One region of the Cytobacillus sp. genome, then DNA from elsewhere that is predicted to be linked to it. Evidence: predicted binding sites of a transcription regulator. Region 1 holds the regulator's gene; the other holds the start of a gene.
What was found. Region 1 encodes Rex, which represses fermentation and respiration genes when NADH is low (regulators of the CRP and FNR family bind a similar motif). Its sites were predicted from a motif close to TTGTGAAATATTTCACAA; they were not measured.

Region 1 (3,621 bases):
TAAGCAGAGTGGATTTGCCAATACCATTAGGCCCAACAAGTGCTATGCTGTCTCCTTTTGCCAGTCGCAGTGAAATATTTCCGCTCACTTTCCTTTCATAGCCTATAGCAAGAGAATGAATATTTAAAACCTCATTGCCAGATTGCCGTTCAATGTCAAAGCCAAAAGAAGCCGATTTCTCGTCTCCAAGCGGCCTGTCCATCACGTCCATTCTTGCCAGCTGCTTTCTGCGGCTTTGCGCCCTTTTGGTTGTGGAGGCCCGGGCAAGGTTTCGCTGGATAAAATCCTGCAGCTTAGCGATCTCTTCCTGCTGTTTCTCGAATTCCTTCATTTCTCTTTCAAAATTCGCGGCTTTTTGATCCAGATATGAACTGTAGTTGCCAGGATACTTTCTTATTTGGCGGCGGGAAATCTCGTAAACCTGGGAAACGACCTTATCAAGGAAATAGCGGTCATGGGAAACGATTAGAATGGCGCCATTGTATCCTTGCAGGTATTGTTCGAGCCATGATAATGTTTCAATATCCAGGTGGTTGGTAGGCTCGTCCAGTATTAAGATATCAGGCTTTGTCAGCAAAAGTTTACCAAGGGCCAATCTGGTACGCTGTCCGCCGCTCAATGATGAAATTTTAGTGTCATAGCCCATTGAGCTGAAGTTGAGTCCGTGGAGAATGGAACGGATATCTGCCTCATATTGATAGCCGCCATTTTCTTTGAAATCAACCTGAAGCTTGTCGTATTCTTTTAAGATGCGTTCATAGGCATCAGAGTTATTTAGGATATCAGGGTCTGCCATTTGTTCTTCAAGGCTGCGAAGCTGTTTTTCCTGCTTCTGCAGATGACTAAAAACAGTCAGCATTTCATCCCAAATGGATAAATCTGATTCCAGGCCGGTATTTTGTGCAAGATAGCCAATTGTAACTTCCTTTGGCTTTATAATCTCACCGGAGTCATATGTCATTTGTCCGGCAATAATTTTCAAAAGGGTGGACTTTCCTGCACCATTGCGCCCTACTAGCGCAATCCTGTCCCTGGTTTGTACTTCAAGCTTTATATTGGTTAAAATGGGATCAGCGCCAAAATTTTTCGCCAGCTGATTGACTTGTAATAGTATCATGTTCTTTCACCTCGGGTATAGAGTAAGTGTAACTCATTCATATATGTTCGGCAATAAAGGAGACAGGACTATAAGCCCTTCTGCAGGGCATTCAATCAAGACAAAAGGCAAATAAATATGTGAGGAACCATACAATGCACATACAAAGTAACAGAAAAATAGTGTATGATTTTGAAGAGAGGTGTTTTGAATGGCGGATTTTACTCATTTTAATCAAGAGGGAAGGGCAAAAATGGTGGATGTCAGCGATAAGCCTGAGACGTCACGGACAGCCATCGCTCAATCAAGTATTGCTGTTAATCAGGAGATATACGAGAAGATAACATCCAACTCCATGAAAAAAGGGGATGTACTCGCTGTTGCACAAACTGCAGGCATTATGGCGAGCAAGAAAACATGGGACATTATTCCGATGTGCCATCCGCTGCCGCTAAAGGGTGTGGACATTTCATTTTCATGGAAAGCGGAATCGGAAGAGTATGTTCTTATCATTACTGCTTCTGTAAAAACGAAGGGAAATACGGGTGTGGAAATGGAAGCGTTAACAGCTGCTTCGGTCTGTGCTCTGACCGTATATGATATGTGCAAGGCTGTAGATAAAGGAATGGTGATTGGGCCAACCTTTTTAATAGAGAAAACAGGCGGAAAAAATGGAGACTTTAAAAGAAGTTAATTCATCATAAGAAATGGGGATGGACGAATGGCCAATGAACCAATTAAGATACCGCAGGCAACAGCTAAACGGCTGCCTTTATATTACCGCTTTCTAAAAAATCTTCACTCATCAGGCAAACAAAGAGTCTCTTCAGCAGAATTGAGTGAGGCGGTAAAAGTGGATTCTGCTACAATCCGCCGCGACTTTTCGTATTTTGGTGCGTTAGGGAAAAAAGGATATGGGTATAATGTGAATTACCTGCTGAGCTTCTTTCGGAAGACTCTTGACCAGGATGAGCTGACTAAAGTAGCTTTGGTCGGGGTAGGCAATTTAGGAACAGCCTTTCTTAACTATAATTTTCTTAAAAATAATAATACTAAAATAGAAGTAGCTTTTGATGTTGATGAGAGTAAGGTTGGCACGAAAATCGGCGATGTGCCGGTCCATCATATGGATGACCTTGAAGAAGTTATTGTAAATAATAATATTCAAGTGGCGATTTTAACAGTGCCGGCACCGCCTGCCCAGTCTATTACCGATCGGATGGTGAATGCGAAAATAAAAGGAATCCTAAATTTTACACCTGCGAGGCTCACTGTGCCAGCCTCGATTCGTATCCATCATATCGATCTGGCAGTGGAATTGCAGTCACTGGTTTATTTTCTGAAAAATTATCCTGAAGAAGTGTAAAAAAATGAGCCTTTTGCGGGCTCATTTTTTCATTTTATTTTTCAATTTAAAATGCAGGCCAACCATCCGCAGACCGGTGCCAAAATCGAATGTAGCAATTATGATCAGAAAATAAGTAAAGAAACCCCAGGTTTCTTCACGCTGGATATTCTGTATTGCTATAAAGGTGAAAAGGCATCCGAGAAGGATGTAAATAAAGCCTGAAAACAAAGGTGTGCTTCTCATCAAAATCCCCCAGTAAATTTAAAACTCTGCACAGCATTCCACTAAGCTAGAAAAAGCTGATAAAGCTCTGCATTTTTTCCATTTCTTCTAACCATTTTTGCATATTATCCTGATTCAGCTGGATAACTGCAACAAAGGTGTTCATCGCCACATGGGCAAAAATCGGCACAATAATCCGCTTCGTCTTGACGTATAAAAAGGCAAAGGTGAACCCCATTGCCGAGTACAGCAGTACATGTTCAGGCTCAAAATGGGCAAGTGCAAAAATGACTGAGCTGATCAGGGCCGAAAGGAAGAAGTTGAAGCGCTTATGGAGAGAACCGAAAATAATTTTTCTAAAGACGATTTCCTCAAGGATTGGCCCGATGACCGAACTGATTAATATAACGATTGGCGATGCCTCAATGATCCGGATTATCTGCTGCGTATTTTCAGATCCCATTTCAATGCCAATCATATTTTCAATGCTTGCAGCGGTGGCTTGAGCGATCAGGGCCAAAAATATGCCGCCTATTGCCCAGCCCACTGAGCTTGCTGCGGGAGATGCATCCCTATCCAGGCCTCTTTTCATCTCTTTTCTTAATAATAGAAGCGTAATGATCAGTGTGACTGTAAAACTGATGACAAGCCAGTAGGCTACAGCCAGGATCTGCATGTCTTCGGGATTCTGTCCAAGGGCATCTGCAATAAATAACACAAGCGGAACGCCAAACAAACTGGACAGCTGCATAGCAATATAAGCTATTAATATAAACCAATATTCCTTCTTCAAAATGTTATACTCCTTAATCTGAATGTTGGAAAACAAGTCCTAAAGCCATTGTACTCTTAAAAAGGAGCGGGTTTCAAATATCAGCATCAAAGCAGCAAAATACCATGTTTAAAGTGAAGAGCTTCGAAGTATACTTAAGTGGTTGTCTGTGTCGAAAAATAG
Region 2 (3,621 bases), on a different contig from region 1:
CCAGCAGGCCCCCTTCAGCGAAAAGACCTTTAAATGCCGGAAAACTCCATATTAAAATAAATAAGGTCAATAGATAAAAAGGTGACCATGCTTTAACAATTTCACCTAAGGAATGCTGTTCAAATTGACACTCTTTCCCATTGAGCAAAAAGATATTCTTTGGTTTCCATTTTTTCAGAAATAACGCTAATACACCCATTGCTAATAAGGAAGGAATAATATCAGCAAGCTCTGGTCCCATCAATACGGTAATGATAGCTTGTGTGACGGTGTAAACCCCAGCTGTGATCAGGATAGCTGGGAATACTTCCTTGATTCCCTTAAATCCGTCAATGAGCCATATCAATAAAAAGGGAATGGTAAAGTTAATAATCGGCAGTGTCAGAGCTGTCATGATCGACACATCCATAGATGTGACACCTGGAATACCGAACGTATCGACAATGCCGACCGGTATTCCAATCGCACCAAAGGCGCCTGAGGCACCGTTTCCGATGAGACAGAGCATCGCTGCCTGTAAAGGCTTGAAGCCCAGTGACACTAACAGCACGGCACAAATGGCAATCGGTACGCCGAAGCCGGCAGCGCCTTCGAGAAAGGCATTAAAACAGAATCCGATCAGCAGAAATTGAATGCGCTGGTCCTGGGAAATCCCTGCGATGCTTCCGCGCAAAATATCGAACTTGCCGGATGCCACCGAAATTTTATATAGCCATACAGCCATGACAATAATCCAGCCAATCGGCCAAATTCCTGCCGCAGCACCTTGAATAACACTTCCCGCCGCTTCTCCGAAGGGCAATTTAAAAATAATAAGTACGATAAAAAAAGTAACAGCTAAGTTTACTAGCGCTGCATGGATACCCTTCATTTTTAATACCGTCAGGCAAAGCAGAAATAAAAGGATCGGGATGGCTGCCACAAGGGATGAAACTGCCAGGTTATGAAAAGGATTGAACGTTTCCACTAACATATGATCTGCCCCTTTGGTCTAGGATGTCAACTCGCTATAATGCTGAATTCTGAATGTCTTTTAAGGTTTGAACAGATTTGGCAAGCTTCCTTTTTTCATCCTCGGTCAGTGACAGCTCCACAATGTTCTTCACACCGTTTCTGGTAATCACAGATGGAATCCCGACATAGACATCACGATGGCCGTATTCTCCTTCTAACAGTGCGCCAACCGGCAATACTACATTTTCATTTCGCAAAATGGCTTTTGTTATTCGGACCAGCCCCATGGCAATCCCATAGTAGGTTGCACCCTTAGCGTTAATAATTTCATATGCAGCATCCCGGACCTGGACAGCGATTTCTTCTTTTCTTTCCTCTGTTAACCTCTCTGCCACTGGGGTTCCGGCAATATTTGCGAAGCTCCATACCGGAAATTGAGAGTCGCCATGTTCACCGATAATATACGCATGAACACTAACGGCTGCTGTATCAAATTCCTTGCCCAATAAATAACGGAATCTGGCAGAATCCAGGATAGTTCCAGACCCAATAACTCTTTCTTTAGGCAGGCCGGAGAATTTCCAGGTTGCATAAGATAAGATATCGACTGGATTTGCTGCCACTAAGAAAATGCCATTAAATCCTGATTCCATAATGCTCTCTACAATGGATTTGAAAATTTTAACGTTTTTATTTACGAGATCCAGGCGGGTTTCTCCGGGTTTTTGTGCCGCCCCTGCACAAATTACTACGAGAGCGGCATCCTTACAATCCTCATAAGAACCATATCTAATCGTCATAGCTGATGGGGCATAGGTAATGCCGTGGTTTAGATCCATGACATCTCCTTTTGCTTTCTCTTCATTTAAATCGACAATGATTAATTCATCACATAAGCCTTGATTTAATAACGCATACGCATAACTTGATCCAACGGCCCCATTACCTACTATTACTATTTTGTTTCCCAATGTTACATTCATTTTGATTTCCCCCAATATCTATTTGTGAAATACTTCACATGATTTCGTAAAAAAATTTCTAATTTCGTTTTTTTCTAATTGTGAATTAGTTCACATTTAATCACAAAAAATAATTGATATAATCATTTGTGAAATACTTCACAATAAAAATATATCAATATTTTTGATTTCGTGCAAGTCTTTGCTCAAACTTTTTATAAAAGCACTGTTCCCTATAAGCTGCAGCATAAACAGGGGCTGGCACTTATCATTATTTAATAATTTCTCCCGGGATTCATCCAGATTGTCCCGATCATAGTTTCTGTATAAATGCCTTGTCCTGCCCGTATTTCTCTGTTCTATTGAATTTCCGAATAAAAATCACTCATTCTTCAGCACATCAGCAAGCCTGTGCAGAGCGTCTGTCTGCTGAATATGGTAATGGCGCCCTTCCTTCTGCAGGTACCCTTTATCACAAAACTGCACAAGAACATGCAATAAGTGGCGATAAGATACCCCTAAATAGTCACAGACGGTTACATGTTTCTCTTTATAAACATCCCCATCAGCCGTTTGCAGAATGAAATCCGCCAGCCGGTTTTCAAGCGGAAAGGAAAGACTCTGTGAATACTTTTCGGCCATTTTTGTGGCTTTCACACTTAAAAACTTGGTGAGCTCGCGCAGAAAGGTCGTATCTTCAAGCAGCCTTGAGCGGTAGTGATGCAAAGGAATCGCAAAACAGATCGTCTTCGTTGAGGCTTGAATCCCCTTTGTATAGTACACTTCATGTAATAGTTCCATTTCCCCGATATAATCATGGACATTAATGATATTGATCAAGGAAACCTTTCCATTTTGATACGTAACGTAAATTTTAGCTTTTCCCTCGATGACATAATACAAGTAATCCGGCCTCATGCCTTCGCGAATAATCCACTCATCCCGCTTATATTCGCGTACTTCCATAAACTCCTCAATCGGAGAAGAAAATAAATGCGAAATGGAGTGTTTCTCCAGGTATTGCTGCCTTTTTTCCTGTTTATAAATTTCCATTCTCCACCTCAGAATATGAGATATCTCATATTATTGTACGAATCTTCCTGATATCATGCAAATATCGGAGGGATACTTAATGAATACACAGAGCTGGATGGGCAGACAGTTTTTCAGTTTCTTTATGACATGGGGCGTTTTTCTGCCCTATTGGACAGGGTGGCTGATTCATATAAAAGGAATGACCGTTTCACAGGCGAGTTTGATCATGAGTCTAGGTTTGGCTATACGGGGACTTTCTACACTCTTTGCCTTTCCCTATTTATCAGGAAAATTCAGCAGTAAAACCCTGCTTAACGGGATGGGAATCGGCACACTGATCGCCATTCTCTGCTATATCCCGGCCAATTCTTTTTCAAGCCTGCTATTGGTAACGCTGTTTTTACATTTCTTTTACCCTGCTTTGATGCCTGCATTGGATAGTGCTGCGGGCATTCTCGTACAGAGTAAGCAATTAAGAGATTACGGAAGGAGCCGCTCCTGGGGGTCGATCGGATTCGTCGTATCCGGCATGATTCTGACATTCTTCACAGGGGCACTTGGGGACGAAGCCATATTCTGGGCACTTCTGCTCGGCGTTCTGGTATTTTTAAGTCTCGGTTTCATGAATACGCCTGCAGTTTTATCTGAAAAGCCAAATGCCGGCCAGGCA

Region 2: the regulator Rex is predicted to act here: its motif matches at 2,064-2,081, upstream of ACEQ1T_RS03405 (L-lactate dehydrogenase).

What each region holds. Positions count from the first base shown of each region.
Region 1 is NZ_CAXQGS010000110.1:1,352-4,972, reverse strand. Features, by position in the region: gene ACEQ1T_RS19320 (ATP-binding cassette domain-containing protein) at 1-1,117, opposite strand, end outside; gene moaC (cyclic pyranopterin monophosphate synthase MoaC) at 1,308-1,790, shown strand; gene ACEQ1T_RS19310 (redox-sensing transcriptional repressor Rex) at 1,818-2,462, shown strand; gene ACEQ1T_RS19305 (YdiK family protein) at 2,484-2,687, opposite strand; gene ACEQ1T_RS19300 (lysostaphin resistance A-like protein) at 2,734-3,459, opposite strand.
Region 2 is NZ_CAXQGS010000026.1:25,591-29,211, reverse strand. Features, by position in the region: gene ACEQ1T_RS03410 (L-lactate permease) at 1-973, opposite strand, end outside; gene ACEQ1T_RS03405 (L-lactate dehydrogenase) at 1,008-1,937, opposite strand; gene yeiL (transcriptional regulator YeiL) at 2,298-2,969, opposite strand; gene ACEQ1T_RS03395 (MFS transporter) at 3,049-3,621, shown strand, end outside.